Regions from separate parts of the Prosthecomicrobium sp. N25 genome, predicted to be linked through region 1. Evidence: predicted binding sites of a transcription regulator. Region 1 holds the regulator's gene; the other holds the start of a gene.

Region 1 (10,761 bases):
GAGCTCCCGGTCCGGCTTGCGCCGCTCGTCGCCCTCCACGACCAGAATTCCCGCAAGGCCACGACCCACTTGCCCGGATTCGTTGCAATGGGGATGGAAGAAGAAGGTGCCCGGGTCCGGCGGCGAAAAGGCGTAGGTGAAGCTTCCGCCGGGCTGCACGGGCGGCTGGGTCAGGTACTGGACCCCGTCCATGGCGTTCGGGATGCGCAGACCGTGCCAGTGGATCGAGACATGCTCGGAGAGTCTGTTGACGAGGCGCGCGCGAACCCGGTCGCCCCGCCTGACGCGCAGGACCGGGAAGGGCTCCGGCGTGTAGGTCCAGGCCTTCACGGGCGGCGCGTCGGCCCCGAGGAGGGCGACCTCCCGCTCCGCCGCCTCGAAGGTCCAGTCGTGGGTCGCCGGCGCGCCGGGCTCGACCGCCGGCGGCAGGGGCGCGGCCGTCCAGGCCGGCCGGCTCTGGGCCGATGACCCGAGCACGACCGCTCCGGCGGCGGCCGCCAGCCCCCCGACGACCCTTCGCCGGTCGAGGCCGGCGCCCCGGCCCGTGCCCGCCCGCCTCACCGCGTCACCGCGCTCGGGTCCGACAGGCTCCTGGAGTCCTCGACCTCGATCGTGAGGCCGAGGTCGGCGACCACCGCCTCCAGGGCGCGGGTCTGCGCCACCAGCGCGTCCACCCCGTCCAGGACGAGCTTGTTGCCCTCCGCATTGCCGCTCGCCAGCATCTGGTCGTAGGCCATGCCGCCCGTCTCGCCCTTCTGCCGGATGGCGTCGAGGCGGTCGTAGGCCGCCTTCATGGCCGCCTCCAGCCGGGCGGCCTTGTCGGGCGCCTTGGCGGCCGCCAGGGCCGCGAGGCTCGGGCCGGAGACGACCGATCCGTCGAGGCGGGTGTAGCGGCCGGTCCAGACCGCCATCATGCCGACCTGGTCCTCCACATGGGCATTGTGGGTGTTGTCGGAGAAGCAGTCCTGCTCCTCCTCGGGATCGTGCAGCAGCACGCCGAGCTTCATCCGCTCGCCGGCGAGCTCGCCATACGAGAGGGAGCCGATGCCGGTCGGGATGACCGCGAGCCCGCCGGTGCCGCGCGCCGCCAGCGCCTTGCGGGCCTTGCCGCCCGGCTTCCAGGCCGCCGCCATCTCGGCGAGGTCTTCGACGAGAAGGTCGGTCGCGGCGGCGAGGTAGTCGCGGCGCCGGTCGCAGTTCTGGTTGCTGCAGCCCTTGAGCATGAAGTCGGTCGCCGGCCGGGCTCCCGCGCCTGGGCTGGTGCCGTTCAGGTCCTGGCCCCAGAGCAGAAATTCGATGGCGTGGTAGCCGGTCGCCACGTTCGCCTCGACGCCCCCCGCCTCGTGCAGGGTCTTGGCTAGCAGCGCCTTGGTGATCCTGGACGCGTCGACGAGCTTCTTGCCGATCCGGACCGTCCGGGAGCCGATCACGTTCGCCCGGTAGAGCGGGTTCTCGTCCGAGCTGTCGCCGTATGAGGCCACGTCGACGTAGTCGATCAGTCCCTCGTCGAGCGGCCAGGCGTTCACCCGTCCCTCCCACTCGTCGACGATCTTGTTGCCGAAGCGGAAGGGCTCCGTGTGCAGGTACCAAGGCCGCGCCGCCCTCCAGGCCGCGCGTGCCGCGGCGAGCTTCGCCTCGCTGGGCTCCGCCAGGAGGGCGTCGACCGCCACCTTGAGCTGCCGTCCGGCCGCATGGGCATCCTCGAACATCGCCTGCCCGATGCTGGCGTAGGTCTCCAGGATCGCCTTCGGCTCTGGCGCCTGCTGGGCCCTGACCGCAGGCGCGGCGGCGAGCGCGAGAAGGACGGTCGTGGCGAACAGCGCGGACTTGCTCATCGGTAGGGTTCCAGGCCGGCGGATACACGGAAGGTTCGGTGCGGCCGAGGTCCGCTTCTAGGGGCGCGCAGCCGCCGCCGCAAGAAAAATCCTTGCAGGATCAATACTTTATAATTGGTCTAAGTTCATCTTGCGACGTCCGCCTGCGCCGTCGGCCGGCAGGCGCACTCGGGAACCGGTCGCTCCGCAACGTAGGCGATGTGTCACGCCCGCCAGGTCCCGAGACAAAAGCCTTGCTGGCACAGGAACTTGGACTGTCACAATTGTGAATCCGTCGACCTGTAGAACCGCGCTTGCCGGACGATCGTCCAGCGACTGCCGGGTTCCCGGTGGCGCGGCGCCCGGCGGGCCCTTCCGGCAGGAGGGGCCGGACCCCCTTATTCCGAGGAGACACCTCCCGTGACGATCACCAGGTTCGCGACCGCCGCCGCCTTCGGCCTCGCCGCTGCCGCGCTCGCCGGCGCCGCACAGGCCCAGACCCGCGATCAGATCCGCATCGTCGGCTCGTCGACCGTCTATCCCTTCACGACCGCCGTCGCCGAGCAGTTCGGCAAGGGCGGCAAGTTCAAGACCCCGGTGGTCGAGTCGACCGGCACGGGCGGCGGCATGAAGCTCTTCTGCGCCGGCCTCGGCGCGGGCCACCCGGACGCCACCAACGCCTCGCGCCGCATCAAGGCCTCCGAGTTCGAGGACTGCGACAAGAACGGCGTCAAGGAGATCGTCGAGATCAAGGTCGGCTTCGACGGCATCGTGATCGCCAACGCCAAGAAGGGGCCGGACCTGAAGGTCAACCAGTCCCAGCTCTTCCTGGCGCTCGCCAAGCAGGTGCCGGGCCCGGACGGCAAGCTGGTCGCCAACCCCTACAAGATGTGGAACGAGATCGATCCCTCGCTGCCGGCCGAGAAGATCGAAGTGCTCGGCCCGCCGCCGACCTCGGGCACGCGCGACGCCTTCCTCGAGCTCGTCATGGAGCCGGGCGCGGCCAAGATCCCGGCGATGGACGCCCTCAAGAAGGCCGACGCCAAGGCCTTCGACACGGCCTGGAAGTCGATCCGCGAGGACGGCGCCTATGTCGACGCGGGCGAGAACGACAACCTGATCGTCCAGAAGCTCGACTCCAACCCGGAGGCCTTCGGCATCTTCGGCTACTCCTTCCTCGAGGAGAACACCGCCAAGATCAAGGGCGCGACGGTCGCCGGCCAGCAGCCGACCTTCGAGGCGATCGCGTCGGGCAAGTATCCGGTCTCCCGCTCGCTCTTCGTCTACGTCAAGAAGCAGCATGTCGGCGTGATCCCCGGTCTCAAGGAGTTCGTGGCCGAGTACGTGTCCGACAAGGCGATGGGCGAGGACGGGTACCTGGCCGACAAGGGCCTGATCCCGCTGCCGAAGGACCAGCGCGCCGCGACCACCAAGGTCGGCAAGGAACTCGCGGTCATCGGCAAGGAAGGCCTCTGATCGCCTGATTGAACCGGCCGGCCCGACCGTCAGGTCGGGCCGGCGTCCCTCGAACCGAGGGGGCGGGGTGACCGCATGTCGACGATTTACTTGGCCGCGCTCCTCGTGCTCGTCCTGGCCTCCTTCGTGATGGGGCGCGGGCGGGCGCTCTCCCTGCAGGCGGGCGGCACCGCGAAGCTTCACTCCCTTCCCTCCTATCACGGCTGGTGGGTGGTCGCCGCCGCCGCCGCCCCCATGATCCTCGTCATGGTGCTCTGGTCCGCGCTCGTGCCCGGACTGATCGAGGCCGCCGCGCTCGGCTCCCTGCCACCGGCCATGCAGCCGTCAGACCCCTTGGCCCGCGCCACCCTCCTGCGCGAGATCGCCAACCTCAATGCAGGAACCTTCACGGGCGAGGCGCGGCCGGAAGTGGCCGCGGCGGCCGCCGCGATGAAGTCTTGGAGCACGGTCTCCGACTGGGCGCGTCTGGCGGTCGGGCTCGGGCTGGGCGGGGTGGGCCTCTGGTGGGCGCTGAACCAGGTCGACGTCCGTTTCCGCGCCCGTAACCGCGTCGAGCGCGTGGTCCTGTGGATCATGATCGCCTGCTCGGTGGTCGCGGTGCTGACGACGGTCGGCATCGTCTTCTCGGTCCTGTTCGAGAGCCTCCGCTTCTTCGCCCGCTATCCCTGGTACGACTTCCTGTTCGGGCTCCAGTGGTCGCCCCAGACGGCGATCCGTACGGACCAGGTGGGCCAGTCCGGGGCCTTCGGCGCCGTCCCCCTGTTCGTCGGAACGGCGCTGATCATGGTGATCGCGATGTGTGTCGCCGTGCCGGTCGGCCTCTTCTCCGCGATCTACATGGCCGAGTACGCCTCGCCGCGGATCCGCGCCACCGCCAAGCCGATCCTCGAGATCCTCGCCGGCGTGCCGACGGTGGTCTTCGGCTTCTTCGCGGCCCTGACCGTCGCGCCGATGATCCGCAGCGCCGGCGTCTCCCTCGGTCTCGACGTCGCCTCCGAGTCGGCGCTGGCCGCCGGCCTCGTCATGGGCGTGATGATCATTCCCTTCGTCTCGTCTCTCTCCGACGACATCATCAATGCGGTGCCGCAATCGCTGCGCGACGGGTCCTACGCCATGGGCGCGACCAGGTCCGAGACGATCCGCAAGGTGGTCCTGCCCGCGGCCCTGCCCGGGATCGTGTCGGCGATCATGCTGGCGATCAGCCGCGCGGTCGGCGAGACGATGATCGTCGTGATGGCCGCCGGCCTCGCTGCCAACCTCACCTTCAATCCGCTCGAGGCGGTCACGACGGTGACCGTGCAGATCAAGACCCTTCTGGTGGGCGACCAGGAGTTCGACAGCGCCAAGACGCTCTCCGCCTTCGCGCTCGGCTTCGTCCTGTTCTTTTTCACGCTGTCGCTCAACGTGATCGCGCTGAAGATCGTCCAGAAGTACAGGGAACAGTATGACTGATCTCTCCTTGTCATCCGGCCGGTCGGTCGACATCACCTCCGACGCGGCGCGCGCCCGGATCAAGGCCCGATACCGCGCGGAGGCCCGCTTCAAGGCCTACGGCGTGGTTGCGATCGCCTTCGCGGGTCTGTTCCTGGTCCTTCTCCTGGCCGACATCGTTCTGAAGGCGCTTCCGGCCTTCACGACCCACGCCCTGGTCCTGGACGTCCCCCTGACGGCCGAGACCGTCGACCCGAGCGGCCGGCGCGACCCGGACGACTTCAAGCAGGCGGGCGATTTCGCGAAGGTCGTGCGTGAGGCGCTCTACACCCAGGTGCCGGCGCTCTCCGACCGCGCCGGCCGTAAGACCCTGAACAGCATGCTGTCGTCCAGTGCCGCGGACGGCCTGCGCCGCAAGGTCGGCGCCGACCCGGCCCTCATCGGCACGACCGTAAAGGTCTCGGCGCTGGTCTCCGACGATGCCGATCTCTACCTGAAGGGCTTCACGTCGAACGTGCGCCGGACGGCGGGGACTTCCGCGCTGACTCTGTCCGTCGACGGCGGCACGGCCGTGCTCCAAGGGCCGGCCGGATCGTTCACGCCTGCCGCACCGGGCTTCCAGGGCTCCACGCTCGTCCGGGTCGACGGCGGCGTCGTCAAGGCGAGCAAGGTCACCCCCGAACGGATCGAGGGCGAAGTCCTCGTGCCGCTCGCCGGAGCGGCGTCGGCGGCCTCCAGAACCTGGGAGCTCGTTCAGATCGATGCCGGCGAGAGCGTCCGCAAGATCACCGACAAAGAAATCGCGGTGCTCGAACTCTTGCGCGGCAAGGGGCTGGTCGAGGCCGGATTCAACTGGTCATTCTTCACCACCGGCGACAGCCGCGAGGCGGAATCGGCCGGCATCCTCGGCGCGCTCGTCGGCTCGGCCATGACCATGCTGGTGACCCTGGTGATCTGCCTGCCGCTCGGCGTCGGGGCCGCCATCTACCTCGAGGAGTTCGCGCCGAAGAACCGGTGGACCGAGCTGATCGAGGTCAACATCAACAATCTCGCGGCCGTGCCCTCGATCGTGTTCGGTCTTCTCGGCCTGGCGGTCTTCCTGAACTTCTTCGGCCTGCCGCGGTCCGCCCCGCTCGTCGGTGGGCTGGTCCTTGCGCTCCTGGTCCTGCCGACCATCATCATCGCGAGCCGGGCGGCCCTGAAGGCGGTGCCGCCTTCGATCCGGGAGGCCGCGCTCGGGGTGGGCGCCTCCAAGCAGCAGGCCATCTTCCACCACGTCTTGCCGCTGGCCATGCCGGGCATTCTGACCGGAACGATCATCGGCATGGCCCATGCGCTCGGCGAGACGGCGCCGCTCCTGATGATCGGCATGGTCGCCTTCATCGTCGACGTGCCGCACAGCATCTCGGATGCAGCGACCGTGCTGCCGGTGCAGATCTTCCTCTGGTCCGACCTGCCCGAGGTGGCGTTCCAGGCGAAGACCGCCGCCGCGATCCTGGTGCTGCTGGCCTTCCTGTTCGTCATGAACGGGCTCGCCATCGTGCTCAGAAAGAAGTTCGAACGCCGCTGGTGACCCGGTCGGCCGTCCCGTAGTCTCCGGGGGAGCAGGAATGATGGACATCATGGTCGAGAAGCCGGGTACCACGGTCGAGCAGCGGCCGAAGGTCAGCGCCCGTGGGGTCAATGTCTTCTATGGTGAGAAGCATGCCCTGAAGGACGTCACCATCGACATCCCCGAGAAGAGCGTCACCGCCTTCATCGGGCCGTCGGGCTGCGGCAAGTCGACCTTCCTGCGCTGCATCAACCGGATGAACGACACCATCCCGATCGCCCGGGTCGACGGCCGGATCGAGATCGACGGCGCCGACATCTACGATCCCGAGCTCGACGTCGTGCAACTCCGGGCCCGGGTCGGCATGGTCTTCCAGAAGCCCAATCCCTTCCCGAAGTCGATCTACGAGAACGTCGCCTACGGCCCGCGCATCCATGGCCTCGCCCGCTCGAAGGCGGACCTGGACGACATCGTGTCCTCCAGCCTGCAGAAGGCCGGGCTGTTCGAGGAGGTCAAGGACCGGCTCGGTGATTCCGGAACCAGCCTCTCGGGCGGCCAGCAGCAGCGCCTCTGCATCGCCCGCGCCATCGCGGTCGGCCCCGAGGTCATCCTGATGGACGAACCCTGCTCGGCGCTGGACCCGATCGCCACCGCGCGCATCGAGGAACTGATCGACGAGCTGCGCTCGAACTTCACCATCATCATTGTCACCCACTCGATGCAGCAAGCCGCCCGCGTGTCGCAGAAGACGGCCTTCTTCCATCTGGGCAGCCTGGTCGAGGAGGGGCCGACCGACGTGATCTTCACCAAGCCGACCGACCGGCGCACGCAGGACTACATCACCGGCCGCTTCGGCTGAGGAAGGCGAGGGGAATCATGGCCGAACACATCGTCCGCTCCTTCGAGCAGGAACTGAAGGCGCTCTCCGGGTCGATCGCCGAAATGGGGGGCCTCGCGGAAGGCCTCGTCGCCGACTCCATCACGGCGCTCGTCCGCATGGACTCCGAACTCGCCCAGAAGGTCATCACCACCGATGCGCGCCTGGACCGTCTCCAGCGCGACGTCGAGGAACGCGCGATCCTGATCATCGCCAAGCGCCAGCCGATGGCGATGGACCTGCGCGAGATCGTCGGCGCCCTGCGCATCTCCAACGACCTCGAACGCGTCGGCGACCTCGCCAAGAACATTGGCAAGCGCGTCATCGCCATCAACGGCAACTTCAACTCGAAGAAGCTGGTCATCGGCGTTGAGCACCTCGCCGAGATCGCGCTGGAGCAGCTCAAGGACGTGCTCGACAGCTTTACGGCCCGCGACGACGCCCGGGCCCTGCGCGTGCGTGGCCGTGACGACGAGATCGACGCCCTCTACACCTCGCTCTTCCGGGAACTCCTGACCTACATGATGGAGGACCCGCGCAACATCTCGATCTGCACGCACCTGCTCTTCTGCGCGAAGAACATCGAGCGCATCGGCGACCACGCCACCAACATCGCCGAGACGGTGCACTACGTGGTGACGGGCGAGCAGCTGGCCGAGGACCGCCCGAAGGGCGACACCTCCCATCTCATCAATGTCCTGTCCGACGATTGATTGTCCGGAGACCCGACCCGCCATGGCGCGCGTGCTGATCGTGGAGGACGAGGAGGCGCTGACGCTTCTCCTCCGCTACAACCTGGAATCCGAGGGCCACGAGGTCGACGCCTGCGCCCGGGGCGACGACGCCGATCTGCGGCTGAAGGAAGCCGTCCCGGACCTGCTCCTGCTCGACTGGATGCTGCCCGGCCTGTCGGGAATCGAGCTTTGCCGCCGCCTGCGGACCCGGCCCGAGACGGAGCGGCTGCCCATCATCATGCTGACGGCCCGCGGCGAGGAGGCCGAGCGGATCCGCGGCCTCGCGACCGGTGCCGACGACTACGTGGTGAAGCCCTTCTCGGTGCCCGAGCTGATGGCGCGGATCCGGGCCATGCTGCGCCGCGCCAAGCCGGAGCTCGTCTCCTCGCGCCTCGCCGCCGGCGACATCGAGCTCGACAAGGAGACCCGCCGCGTCCGCCGCGGCGACCGCGAGATCCACCTCGGCCCGACCGAGTTCCGCCTGCTCGAGTTCCTGATGACGACGCCGGGCCGCGTCTTCACCCGCGAGCAGCTCCTCGACGGGGTCTGGGGCCGCGACGTCTATGTGGACGAGCGCACGGTCGACGTCCATGTCGGCCGGCTGCGCAAGGCCATCAACCGGGGCCGCGAGCGCGACCCCATCCGCACCGTCCGCGGCGCGGGCTACGCCTTCGACGAGCGCTTCGCGGCGGCGGCGTGAGTGTCGCGATGGCGGCTCGCCGCGCGATCTGCTACCCAGCCGGAGGGCCGCGGAGGGACGGCCGGTCGGGAGACGGTGGACATGGCGCGGCGCGAGTGCGGTACTTGCACGCTCTGTTGCAAGGTCCTGGGCATCCGCGAGCTGGAGAAGCCGCGGGGATCGTGGTGCCCGTCCTGCGCCAAGGGGCGCGGCTGCACGGTCTACGAGGCCCGGCCCACGAGCTGCCGCGACTTCGAATGCTTCTGGCTCAAGGCCCCGGAGGCGGCCCACGTCATGATGCCCGACGCGCTCCGCCCGGACCGCTGCAAGGTGGTCTTCGTGGTCCCGCCGGACGGAGCGGGCCTCGTCGCCGAAACCGATCCGGCGACCCCGACCGCCTGGCAGCGGCCGGACGTGCTCGCCGTGCTGCGGGCCGTGGCGTCGACCGGGCAGGTGGCCGGGGTCTTCGCAGGATCCCGGCGCTGGGTGGTGCACCCGGACGGCGGCTTCACGGAAGTCCGGGATTGAGCAGCCTTGCGCGGTCGAGGATCTCTTCCGCGTCGCGGCGGCAGCCCGGTCACGCCGCTCACCCGGCCGTCTTGAGCTTCTTCTTCTTCGGCTCCTGGTGCCCGTAGGTGGCGAAGCCCTTGCGGGTGTCCTCGATCTCGGCCTCGTTCAGGAGCACCGGGCCACCGATCAGGAGCGTGTGGTAGTACTGCTTGGCGATCGTCTCGAGCTCGACGGCGAGCCACATCGCCTTGTCGAGGCTGGCACCCGTGGCGATCATGCCGTGGTTGGCGAGCAGGCAGCCGGTCCGGCCCTCGAGCGCCTTCAGGGCGTTGGCCGAGAGCTCCGCCGTGCCGTAGGTGGCGTAGTCGGCGACGCGGACGTCCATGCCACCGAAGGCCGCGATCATGTAGTGGCAGGACGGGATCGGCTTGCGGGCGATCGCCAGGATGGTGGCGAAGGTCGAGTGGGTGTGCACGATCGCGCCGACCTCGGGCCGCGCCTTCATGATGTCGAGGTGGAAGCGCCACTCGGTCGACGGCTTCAGCGGGCCGTCCCAGGTGCCGTAGTCGCCGTCGATCGGCATGGAGGCGATCATCTCCGGCTCGCACAGGTCGTAGGGCGTCGCACTCGGGGTGATCAGCATGCGGTCGCCGTATCGCGCCGAAATGTTGCCGGCCGTGCCCTGGTTCAGGCCCGCGGCGTTCATCCAGCGGCACTTGTCGATGATCGCCTGGCGGAGCGCCTTCTCTTCCTTGCTCATGGACTCGTCCTTCTGGTGCTCGGGAAGGCTTCGGCAGGGCCGGTCTGCGGGGCGGCCCGGCCGTGAATGGCCTCGCCAGGGTGACGCGAATCGAGCGTCTCGTCTTGGCGCATCGTAGTCGACGCGCGACCCCGCGGTCGGCCTCCGGACGCGCCCGCCCGGCGCTAACCGACGTAGCCGAACTGGCGCGGAAGCCAGAGGACGCTTTCGGGGAAGAGGATGAGGATCGCCAGCGTGGCGACGAGCACGGCGATGAAGATCCAGATCTCGTCGATCATCTCGCGGAGCGGGATGCCCGTCACCGCATTGGTGACGAAGAGGAGGACGCCATAGGGCGGGGTGATCAACCCGATCATGGTGTTGATGACGACTACGACGCCGAAGTGCACGAGGTCGATGCCGAGGGCGTTGCAGGCGGGTATGAACAGGGGAACGATGACCAGGATGATGGTCGAGGCGTCGATGAAGCAGCCGAGCACCAGGAGCAGGACGTTCACGCCGATCAGGAACACGAGCGGCGACACCTGCACGTCCTTCAGCCACTCGGAGACCTGGCCGGGGATGTTCTCGCTGGCCACGATGTAGTTGAAGATGAGCGCGCCGCCGATCAGCAGGCCGACCGAGGCGGAGCCCTTCGCGCTCTCCAGGAAGACGCCGTAGAGGTCCCTGAGCGAGATCGCCCGGTAGAAGATGCCGGCGAGGATCAGGGAATAGGCCGCTGCCACGGCCGCGGCCTCGGTCGGGGTCGCGACGCCACCGTAGATCCCGTAGAGCAGGATGGCGGGCATCATCAGGGCCGGCAGGGCGCGGAACGTGGTCCTCGGCAGTTCCGAAAGGGGCACGGGCTCCTCGAGCGCGAAGTTGCGCTTCACTGCGATCCAATGATTGACGACGGACAGCACGAGGCCGATCAGCAGACCCGGCAGGA
Region 2 (10,761 bases), on a different contig from region 1:
CGAACTCCTCGTCCTGGGCCGGGGCACCGACCTCCTCGCCGAGTTCGGCGGCGCGCAGGGCCCGGTCGACGAGCGCCATCGACATGGCCTTGCGCTCCAGCTGGCCGAAGACGAGCCCGTAGCCGCGCGTGAACTGGGGCGGCACGCTGGCCGAGCCCTTGAACTGGTTGACCATCTCGCATTCGGTCAGGGGCAGCCGGCCGAGCGGGACCGCGAAGCCGAGCTCCTCGGCGAAGAATTCGACCTCCACGTCGCCGATGCGGATCTCTCCCGCGAAGGCGTGGGTCCGGCCGTAGCCGCGCTGGGTGGAATAGCCGAGCGAAAGCACGAAACCCTCGTCGCCGCGGGCCAGGTTCTGCAGCCGCAGGTCGCGCCCGGCCGGAAACGCGAGCGGCTCTCGGGTCAGGTCGCCCGGCTCCGCCGGCGCGCCGTCGGGGCCGGGGACCGGGGCCGGGTTGGGCTCGATGAGGCCTTCCCCGTCCAGGAGCGCCGTGACGTGGGGCGCGCTCTCCAACGGGACGGCGGCCTCGGCCGGGGCGTCCGGAATGCCGCCCTGGTGGAGATCGAAGTCGATCAGCCGGTGGGTGTAGTCGAAGGTCGGTCCCAGCACCTGCCCGCCGGGCAAGTCCTTGTAGGTGGCGGAGACGCGCCGGACGACGGCCATGCGGCCGGTGTCCACGGGCGCCGAATAGCCGAAGCGGGGCAGCGTGGTGCGGTAGGCGCGAACCAGGAAGATGGCCTCGATCAGGTCGCCGCGTGCCTGCTTGACGGCCAGGCTGGCGATCTCCGGGTCGTAGAGCGAGCCCTCGGCCATGACACGATCGACCGCCAGGGCGAGCTGGCCGGCGATCTGCTCCGTAGAGATCTCAGGGACGGACGGGTCGCCACGGCGCTCGTGCGCGAGCAGCCGATGGGCATGCGCGATGGCCTTCTCGCCACCCTTGACGGCGACGTACATGTCAGAGGTCCCTCATGACGCGGGTGGTCCGGGGCAGTCCGACGATCCGGTCACCGGCGGCAAGGATCAGGTCGACGCCGCGCGGGAAGCGCTCGTGGTTGCGCGACAGGCTCTCGACGAGGCCCGGAATCTCCGGCGCCACCGCGAGCCGCCGCTCGCCGGGGATGCCGGGACCGGAGAGCCGGAACGGACCGCCCGCCGCGAGAGACGCGACCTGGACGATGAGGGTCGTCGACCGGTCCGGATACTCGAGGGTGCCCTGGGCGAAGCGGTCAAGGCCCTCGAAGGCGGCCGGGTCGCTGACGACCCCGAAGGAAGCGCGGCCCGGGTCGGCGGTGACCGGGGCGCCGGTCTGGAAGCGGAGGAAGTCGGCGAGGCCCGGCGCGGCGAGCGTACCGGCGTCGAGCCAGACCGGCGTCTCAAAGTCGGCGAGCGCCAGGAGAAGGGCCGCGACCGCCGGGCCGACCGGACCGGGGGCGACCAGCGCCGGCTCGACGGTGCGGATCGTGCCCGGCTCCGCGAGGGCGCGCATGGCGGATCGGAAGGTGGCCTGGGCATCGTGGACGGGGGAATCGAAGCCGGCTGCCGTGACGGGGACGTTCATGGCTTCCCTCAATCCTCGCCGCGGACGAGCGTGAAGAAGTCGACCCGGGTCGCCGCGGCGCGACGGGACGACAGATCGGCCTCGGCCGCGAGCCGGTCCTCCACCGGGCGCACGATCGACGCCTCGATGCCGGCACGGGTGGCGGGAGCCTGCCAGAGCGCGTCCGCGACCGCCGCCAGCCGGGCCGTGCGTGTGTCCCGTCCGAGCCGGTACGCGTGCCCGACGGGGCCCTGCGCCAGGCGCACCGAGGCGCGCGCCACGGTCGCTTCGCCGAGGTTGAACGCGGCGCCGTCGCCCCCGATCCGGCCCCGGACCATGACCAGTCCGGCTTCCGGCGGACGAAGGTCGGTAGCCGTCTCGGCGGCGCGGGCGACGAGGTCGCAGGCTTCGAATTCGGCAATCCCCGCAGCCGCGAAGGCCGCCATGGCGCGGCGGCGGGCGGCGCTTTCGGGGCCGGCGGGATCTGCCCGCCGCTCACTCGAATCCATGATCTTCCCTTTCCCGTTCGCGGGGATCTCTTGGCGCGTCTCGATGAAGCTCTGATGACGGGAAGGGCCGCGGCGATCAGGGCGCGGCTCGGCGTCCGATGACCGCGAAGCGGAGCCGCGTGGACAGCCAGTCGAGGGCGGAGACCGTGACCAGGATCATCAGGACGAGGGCGGAGACTTGCTGCCATTCGAGCGTGCGGATCGCCTCGGAGAGGTGGAGCCCGATGCCGCCGGCCCCGACGATGCCGATGATGGTGGCCGATCGGGTGTTGGATTCGAAGTAGTAGAGGACTTGGCTGAGGATGACGGGCAGGACCTGCGGCAGCAGGCCGAACCGCACTTCGTGGAGGCGCGATCCGCCCGCCGAGACGACGCCCTCGACGGGCTTGCGGTCCGCCGTCTCGATCGCCTCGGAGAAGAGCTTGCCGAAGGCGCCGAAGTCCGAGCTCATGATGGCGAGGACCCCGGCGAAGGGGCCGAGCCCGACGACGTTGATCCAGACGAGCGCCCAGATCAGCGTGTCGACGCCCCGGAGCGTATCGAGGAAGCGCCGCAGGCCGAAGTGGAAGATCCAGTTCGGGACGACGTTGCGGGCCGCCAGGAAGCCGAACGGCAGGGCGAGCGTGGCCGCCAGCAGGGTGCCCAGGAAGGCGATCGCCAGAGTCTCGGCCAGGCCGTGGAGAAAGAGCCAGAAGCGCGACCAGGAACCCGGATCCGGGGGCAGCATGAGGACCGCGAAAGTGCCGAGCTGGCCGAGGCCCGAGAGGATGCGGGTCGCGGAGAACTCGAGCCGCCACAGGCCGAAGACGAAGAGGGCGACGAGCGCGAGGAGGATCCCGACCACGACGAGGCGCATCCGGAGGGTCGGACGGAAGATGTCGGGATGGCGGGCGGCCAGGGCGGCACGGTCGAGGTCCGCGAAAGGGCCGGCCGGGAGGGCGTTCGCGACGGGCATGCTCATCGCCGGGCCTCCGCGGACAGGAGGGCGTGGCGCAGCCGCTCGGTAGAGAAGTCGATGATCATCACCGTCGCGATGATCATCACCAGGATCGCGCTCACGTCGGTGTAGTAGAATTTCCGGATCGCCTCGATCAGGTCCTGGCCGATGCCGCCGGCACCCACGAAGCCCATGATGGCTGCCCCCCGCACGTTGATCTCGAAGCGGAGCAGGGCGTAGCTGGCGAAATTGGAGAGCACCTGCGGCACCACGGCGAAGCGGACCGACTGGACGAAGGTCGCGCCGGTGGAGACCACGCCGTCAACGGGCTTCATGTCGATGTTCTCGACCACCTCGGCGAAGAGCTTGCCGAGCGCGCCCATGGTGTGGATCGCGATGGCGAGTACGCCGGGCAGCGGCCCGAGCCCGAAGGCGACCACGAAGACCAGGGCGAAGACGAGTTCCGGGACGGTCCGGCAGACCTCGAGCAGACGCCGGACCGCGAAGCAGGCCCAGCGCGACCGGGCAAGGTTCGCGGCGGCCAGGAAGGACAGCACGAAGGCGCCGAGAGCGCCGGCGAGCGTACCGACGTAGGCGATCAGGATGGTGTCTCCGAGGAGCGCCAGCCAGTGCTTCCATCCCCAGAACCACTCGGCGAGGTCGGCCGGAAGCGTCGCAAGGGAGAGCGTCGGGGCGATGTCTCCGAGGTATTTCGTGAAGCGACCGGCATTGGCGAAGAACTTGGCCGGCTGGACCTCGGCCACCCACCCGGCCAGCAGGATGGCGGCCGCGAGCAGGGCGAGGCCCATGAGGGTTCTCGTTCGCCGCTCGCGGGTGGCGGCCGCGTAGCTCCGCTGGAGCCGGTCGCGCAGCGCGGGATCGAGACTGGGAAGCGCCGAGGCGGCCATGATGGAGCCTGTCCGTCCGGGAAGGGCGCCGGCGGCGGTCGTCTCGACCCCCGTCGGCGATGGCTTGCCTGAAATGGTCAGAAGAGGAGGACGCGCCCTTCGGCGCGACCCGAGCCCTCTTACGAGGCCTTCTTCTTGCGAAGCTCGTCGACGAACTTGTTGAGCTCGATGATCGGCGCGTAGGCCTTGTTGTCGACCGGCTGGTAGGGCTCGTTCTTGCCGTCCGACAGCCTCTCGAAGGCAGCCTTGTCGTTCTTCGCGGCGTTGAAGAAGGCCTCGCGGATGCCTTTCTTCAGGTCCTCGGGCAGGTCGCCCAGGTAGGCGACGGGCGAATTCACGATCTGCTCGGACTTGAAGATGATCCGGAAGTCGTCCTTCTTCAGCATGCCCTTGTTGGCCATGCGGGTCAGGTTGGAGTCGTCCTCGGCGTTCCACCAGTTGGCCGCGACGTCGACGGTGCCCTGGTTCAGCGCGATCAGCGCGTTCTCGTGGCTGCCGGTGTAGACGACCTTGCCGAAGTAGGTCTCGGGATCGATCTTCATGCCGTTGAGGGCGAAGCGCGGCACGTTGTTGCCCGAGGTCGAGTTCGGATCGACGAGGCCGAGATTCTTGCCCTTGAGGTCCTCGATCTTCTGATAGGGGCTATCCTTCTTCACGTAGAAGACGGAGTGGTAGCCCTTGACGCCGCCCTGGTTCACCTCGATCGCAAAGGCCTCGACCTTGGCGCCGGTCATGAGGGCGCGCGCGAAGGACGCCGGACCATAGCTCGCGATGTGGATCTGGCCGGCACGCTGCCCCTCGATGATGGCCGCGTAGTCCTGCGCGATGCGGAGCGTTACCTTGGTGCCGAGTTGGCGCGACAGGTAGTCGACGAAGGGCCCGAAGCGCTCGGTCACCCCGGAGGCGTTCTCGGACGGAATGATGGCGAAGACGAGTTCCGGATACTTCGCCTTCCAGTCCTGCGCGAGGGCGGGGGTCGGCGCGAGGGCGAGCCCGACAGCGGCGGTGCCGATGAGGGCGCGACGGGTGATCATGGGTCTTGGCTCCCTGGTCTTTAGGATTCGGCCCGGCCGGGAGGCGCCCCGGCCCGTCGGCCGGTTTCGTCAGGCGTAGGCCTTGGCGCGCTGGGCGCCGGCTGCCTCGGTCTCGTCGAGGACGTCGCCGGCCTCGAGGCCGTAGAGTTCGCGGGCGACCTCGTCGGTCAGGTCGAAGGCGCGACCGTCGAACACGACCCTGCCGGACGCCATGCCGACCAGGCGGTCGCAATAGGCACGGGCGAGGTCGAGCGAATGGAGGTTGCACAGCACGGTGATGCCGAACTCCTTGTTCACCCGCTGCAGCGCGTCCATGACGAGCTTGGTGTTGCGCGGGTCGAGGGAGGCGATCGGCTCGTCCGCGAGCAGGATCCTCGGCTCCTGGACGAGGGCCCGCGCGATGGCGACGCGCTGCTGTTGGCCGCCCGAGAGGCTCTCGGCGCGCTGGTGGGTGAAGGAGCCCATGTCGAAGCTCTCCAGGGCGGCGAGCGCGACGGCCTTGTCGTCGTCGCTCCAGAGCCGCAGCACGGAGGAGAGGGTCGACACCTTGTTGAGCCGGCCCATCAGGACATTGGTGAGCACGTCGAGGCGGCCGACCAGATTGAACTGCTGGAAGATCATGGCGCAGTCGGCCCGCCAGGCGCGGAGGGCGGCGCCCTTGAGGGTGGTCACGTCGCGGCCCTCGAAGAGGATGCGCCCGCCGCTCGGGTCGTTGAGCCGGTTGACGAGGCGCAGGAGCGTCGACTTGCCGGCCCCGGAGCGCCCGATCACGCCCACGAAGGATCCGGGCGCGATCGACAGGCTCACGTCGTCCACCGCCGCCTTGGTGCCGAAGCGTCGCGTCAGGCCTTCGATGACGAGCATGGGGCAGTCCCGATCCGTTCGAACCGGAACGACCTCCTAGCGGCCTCGTGCAACGGTCTCATGACAAGGCCGGACGGCCCGGGGGCGCCCGAAACCGTCATCCAACCTTCACGGTAGCGCGGCAGCAAGGCACCCTCGACGTGACAGCCGGAGGCATGCCATGGCCAAGGTGCTCGGACCCGAGCCGCTGATCCACCCGACCGCGACCGTGCGCGACTCGGGGCTCGGGCGCTACACGGAGATCGGCGAGCGGACCGCCTTCGTCGAATCGACGCTCGGCGACTATTCCTACCTGGTGAACGACAGCAACGTCATCTACACCGCGATCGGCAAGTTCTGCTCGATCGCGGCGATGACGCGGATCAACCCGGGCAACCATCCGATGCATCGGGCCACGCAGGCGCACTTCACCTACCGGGCCTCGGCGTATTTTCCCGGCGAGCCCGACGAGGCGGCCTTCTTCGACTGGCGCCGCTCCTCTCCGGTCACGATCGGGCACGACGTCTGGATCGGCCACGGGGCGATCGTCCTGCCGGGGCGAACCATCGGGACCGGCGCAGTCGTGGCGGCCGGAGCGGTCGTGACCCGGGACGTCGCCCCCTACACCATCGTGGCCGGCGTGCCGGCCGGTCCGGTGAAGCGCCGCTTTCCGGAGCCCGTCGCCGAACGCCTCCAGGCACTCGCCTGGTGGGACTGGAGCCACGAGGCGCTTCGCGCGGCGCTCCCCGACTTCCGCCAGCTCGGCATCGAGGCGTTCCTGGAGAAATTCGAGGCACATTCCCGCGAGACCGCCGCATGACGGCCCGCTACGCCATCTACTTCGCACCCCCTCCCGAAAGCGCGCTCTGGCACTTCGGATCGGCGATCATCGGCTACGACGCCGCGGCCGCCCGGGAGGTCGTTCCGATCGTCCCGGCGAGTTGGGAGCCGGCGGCCTGGCGGGCCGCAACGGCTGACCCCCGGCGCTACGGCTTCCACGCCACCCTCAAGGCACCCTTCCGTCTGCGGGAGGGGGTGACCGAGCAGGACTTGCTCGACCGCTTCCGGATCTGGTCGGCAGGCCTCGGGCCTGTGCCGTCCGTCCAATTGGTCGTGCGGCCGATCGGCGATTTCGTGGCTCTCGTTCCTGCCAGCCCGAACCCCGCGCTCGCCGGTCTCGCCGATGCAGCGGTCGACGCCTTCGAGCCGCTCCGGGCGCCTCTGACGGCCGACGAGATCGCTCGCCGACGGCCGGACCGGCTCACGGGTCGACAGCGAGACTATCTCCTGCGGTTCGGCTACCCCTACGTCCGAGAAGAATTCCGCTTCCATATGACCTTGACGGGCGCGATCGGGTCGCGGGTCGACGAGGTTGCAGCGGCTTTGGCGGACCTGCATCAGCGATCCTGCGGCGAAGCGGAAATGCCCATCGACCGAATTGCGATCTTCTCCCAGCCATCCGACGGCGAACCGTTCGTGATAAAGGCTGGTGTCCTTGCTCCTGTTAGATGAGATGATACGCCAAACGAGCCTGCCCGGCTTTACCGCCCTTGGTACTTCTGATGGTGTTACCACTCATGGAGCAATGAACCGACATAAGGTTGATTACGAAACCTATTAGATTCTCTTCCGGGACACCACTTCCCATCCCCACAGAGTCTTCCCCGCATCATCGCCGAGCCGGTCACCCCGCGTCGATGCGCGTCATCTCGGCCCGGAACGCGGCTGCGATCTGGCCGGCGTCGCGCAGCACCTTCTTGCGCTCGAGCGTCAGCACGGTGCGGTCGCGCATGAGCCAGCGGCCGGCGACCATCACGTCGCGCACGTCGCTGGCGAGCGAGGCGTAGACCAGGGTCGCGTAGACGTCGTAGACGGGCTGGACCCTCGCGGACGAGAGGTCGATGCGGACGAGGTCCGCCTGCTTGCCGGGCTCCAGCGAACCGATCCGCGCCTCCAGACCCAGGACGCGCGCCCCCTCCCGGGTCGCCATCCGGACCACCTCGACGCAGGGCATCGGCTTACGGCTGTGGCCCGCGAGCTTCTGGAGCATGGTCACGGGGCCGAACTGGGCGAGAAGATCGAGCGTGTTGCCGCTCATCGGTCCGTCCGTCGCGATCCCGACCGGGATGCCGGCCCGCCGCATCGCCTCCACCGGCGCGATGCCCCGCCCCGCCTTGGCGTTCGAGCGCGCATTGTGGGCGACCGTCGCGCCGGCCTCCGCCATGCAGGCGATGTCGTGGGCGTCGACATGCAGGCAATGGGCGCAGATCAGGCCGCGCCGCAGGAGCCCGGCCTTGCGGACCAGCTGCACCGGCCGCAGCCCGTGCCGCTCCGCGCACCACGCCATCTCGCTGTCCATTTCGGCGAGATGGATCTGCACCGGGACGCCCGGATGCTCCTCCGCCCAGGCCGCGACCCGCGCCAGCACCGGCACGTCCGTCGAGTAGGGCGCATGCGGCGCGATCGAGGCGGTGACGCGCGGGTGCCCAGCGAACTCGGCCGCCAGCGCCTCCACGAGCGCGAACCCCTCGTCCATCGTCCGGTGATCCGGCGGGTCGAAGTCGGCCAGCGTCTGCCCGACCACGCCCCTGAGGCCGGCCTCGTCCACCACCCGGCCGACTTCGGTCTCGAAGTAGTACATGTCCGCGACCGTCGTGACGCCGCCCTCGATCAGCTCCAGCACGGCGAGCCGGGTCCCGACCCGCACCATCTCGGGCGTGACGAGGCGGCGCTCGAGCGGCAGGACATAGCGGAAGAGCCGGTCGTCGACGTCCTCCCCCAGCCCCCGGAAGAGCGTCATCGCCATGTGGCAATGGGGATTGACCATCCCCGGCATGACGATGTCGCCGCCGACATCCATCACCGCGGCGCCCGGGCGGTCGGGCGGCGGACCGGCCCCCAGCCCCTGCACGACGTCGTCCCGCACCTCCACCCATCCGCCCTCCACGACCGACATGGCATCGTCGCAGGGCAGCAGGGTCGCGTTGACGAGAAGGGTGGTGCTCATGGGCCGGGCTCCGCCGCCAGGATGCAGCACTGCTCGGGAACCGGCACCAGTCGCGCCGGCGCTCCCGGCTCCAGCGGCATCCCGAGCGGCCCGTTGGCGACGATCCGGCCGGCCTCCGTCTCGCACTGGTACTGGTAGGCACGGCCGAGATAGGTCCTGAGCCCCAGCCGCGCCGGCAGTCCCCCGGGCGCGTCCGGAGGCGCCACCGCCAGACCATCCGCACGCGCGGCGAGCACGAACCGGTCCGGGATCGCCCCGAGCCCGTCCTGGTCGAGCGCCAGCCGGGCCCCGCCCTGCGCCTCGGCGGTCACCGCCGGACCGTTCCGCTCCACCACCCGCATCGGGACGAGGTTTTCGAACCCGACGAACCGGGCCGTGAAGGCGCCGTTCGGGCGACGATACAGCACCTCCGGCCGGTCGTATTGCATGACGCGTCCCTGGTGCATGATCGCCACCCGGTCGGAGATCGAGAAGGCCTCCTCCTGGTCGTGGGTCACGTAGAGCGAGGTCGTGCGGTTGGCCCGCTGCAACTGCCGGATCTCCACCCGCATATCGATCCGGAGCTTGGCGTCCAGGTTGGACAGCGGCTCGTCGAACATCAGGAGCGGCGGCTCGATGACCAGCGCCCGGGCGAGGGCGACGCGCTGCCTCTGCCCTCCCGACAGGGCCGCCGGCAGCCGGTCGGCGAAGCCGGACAGCCCGACCCGCTCCAGCATCGCCATGGCGCGCTTCGCCCGCTCGGCCGAGCCGACGCCGCGCTGCTTGAGCCCGAAGGCCACGTTGTCGCGGACGTTCAGATGCGGGAACAGGGCATAGGTCTGGAACACCAGGCCGATCTCGCGCCGGTGGGCGGGCAGGCGGGTCAGGTCGCGCGCGCCGAGTCTCACCGTGCCGGCCGACGGCTCCAGGAAGCCCGCCACGACCCTGAGCGTCGTGGTCTTGCCGCATCCCGAGGCACCCAGCAGCGACACGAGCTCGCCCGCCCCCACGGCGAGAGAGAGCTCTTCCAGCACGCGCGTCTCGCCGTAGACGGCCGAGATCCGGTCGAGGACGAGGGGTTCGCTCATGGTCCGGGCCGCCTCGCGAGGACGGTCAGGCCGAGCGTCCGCTCCACGATCGCCATCACGGCCACCGTGAAGCCCATCAGCAGGACCGATACCGACGCGATCGTCGGGTCGAAGAACTGCTCCACATAGGCGAGGATCTGGATCGGCAGGGTGGAGACCCCCGGGCCGGTGAGGAAGATCGACATGGACACGTCGTTGAGCGAGGTGATGAAGGCCAGGATGAAGGCCGCGATCACGCCGGACCGGATGTTCGGCAGGACGACCGTGAAGAAGGTCCGCCACGGCGGCGACCCCAGGCTGACCGCCGCCTCCTCGATGGCGAAGTCGAAGCCCGCCAGGCTGGCCCCGACCACCCGGACCGCGTAGGGCAGGACCAGCAGCGTATGGCCGAGTACCAGCGCCGCCGGCACGGGCACGCCGGCGCCGACCACCACGGACTTGAGCAGCGACAGGCCGAAGACGATCTCCGGGATCAGGACGGGCAGAACGAAGAGGGTGGAAAGCCAACCGGGCAGGTGAACGCGATGGCGGCTCAGCGCGTAGGCGGCCGGGATTCCGATCAGGAGCGCCAGCGTCGTCCCCGCGAGCGCGACCTGGAGGCTGGTCACGATCGTGGTCGTGAAGGCCGAGACCGCGAAGATGTTCTCGAACCAGCGCAGCGACAGGCCGCGGGGCGGGAAGGTGAGGTAGGTCGTGTCCGACAGGGCGGCCCCGACGATGATCACCAGCGGCCCGACCAGGAACACGTAGGTGAGCGCCGCGAAGCCGACGAGCAGGGGGTGCAGGCGGGTCGGCATGGCCGCTACACCGTCGCCGGGTTGAGACGCCGGGCGAGACCCGTCATCACGGCGACGACCGCCAGCGTGACCACGACCATAACGGCCGCGATGGTCGAGGCGCCGACCCAGTCGAAGC

What was found. The regulator PhoB, encoded in region 1, activates phosphate uptake and scavenging genes when phosphate is short. The targets are predictions, from matches to a motif close to TGTCATNNANCTGTCAT.
Positions count from the first base shown of each region.
Region 2: a site for PhoB is predicted at 5,889-5,905, ahead of phnC (phosphonate ABC transporter ATP-binding protein). Genes of this name have one in related genera too.

Region 1 covers NZ_JBBCAT010000001.1:2,971,799-2,982,559, reverse strand. Annotated here, with positions in the region: gene WBG79_RS13555 (multicopper oxidase family protein) at 1-477, opposite strand, end outside; gene WBG79_RS13550 (imelysin family protein) at 558-1,835, opposite strand; gene WBG79_RS13545 (PstS family phosphate ABC transporter substrate-binding protein) at 2,235-3,290, shown strand; gene pstC (phosphate ABC transporter permease subunit PstC) at 3,366-4,742, shown strand; gene pstA (phosphate ABC transporter permease PstA) at 4,735-6,294, shown strand; gene pstB (phosphate ABC transporter ATP-binding protein PstB) at 6,335-7,132, shown strand; gene phoU (phosphate signaling complex protein PhoU) at 7,150-7,863, shown strand; gene phoB (phosphate regulon transcriptional regulator PhoB) at 7,886-8,584, shown strand; gene WBG79_RS13515 (hypothetical protein) at 8,666-9,091, shown strand; gene WBG79_RS13510 (class II aldolase/adducin family protein) at 9,150-9,833, opposite strand; gene WBG79_RS13505 (TRAP transporter large permease) at 9,998-10,761, opposite strand, start outside.
Region 2 covers NZ_JBBCAT010000002.1:189,148-199,908, reverse strand. Annotated here, with positions in the region: gene WBG79_RS15725 (carbon-phosphorus lyase complex subunit PhnI) at 1-958, opposite strand, end outside; gene phnH (phosphonate C-P lyase system protein PhnH) at 960-1,562, opposite strand; gene phnG (phosphonate C-P lyase system protein PhnG) at 1,571-2,050, opposite strand; gene phnE (phosphonate ABC transporter, permease protein PhnE) at 2,127-3,011, opposite strand; gene phnE (phosphonate ABC transporter, permease protein PhnE) at 3,008-3,895, opposite strand; gene phnD (phosphonate ABC transporter substrate-binding protein) at 4,015-4,929, opposite strand; gene phnC (phosphonate ABC transporter ATP-binding protein) at 4,999-5,793, opposite strand; gene WBG79_RS15690 (DapH/DapD/GlmU-related protein) at 5,954-6,592, shown strand; gene WBG79_RS15685 (DUF1045 domain-containing protein) at 6,589-7,284, shown strand; gene WBG79_RS15680 (amidohydrolase family protein) at 7,457-8,779, opposite strand; gene WBG79_RS15675 (ABC transporter ATP-binding protein) at 8,776-9,846, opposite strand; gene WBG79_RS15670 (ABC transporter permease) at 9,843-10,643, opposite strand; gene WBG79_RS15665 (ABC transporter permease) at 10,649-10,761, opposite strand, start outside.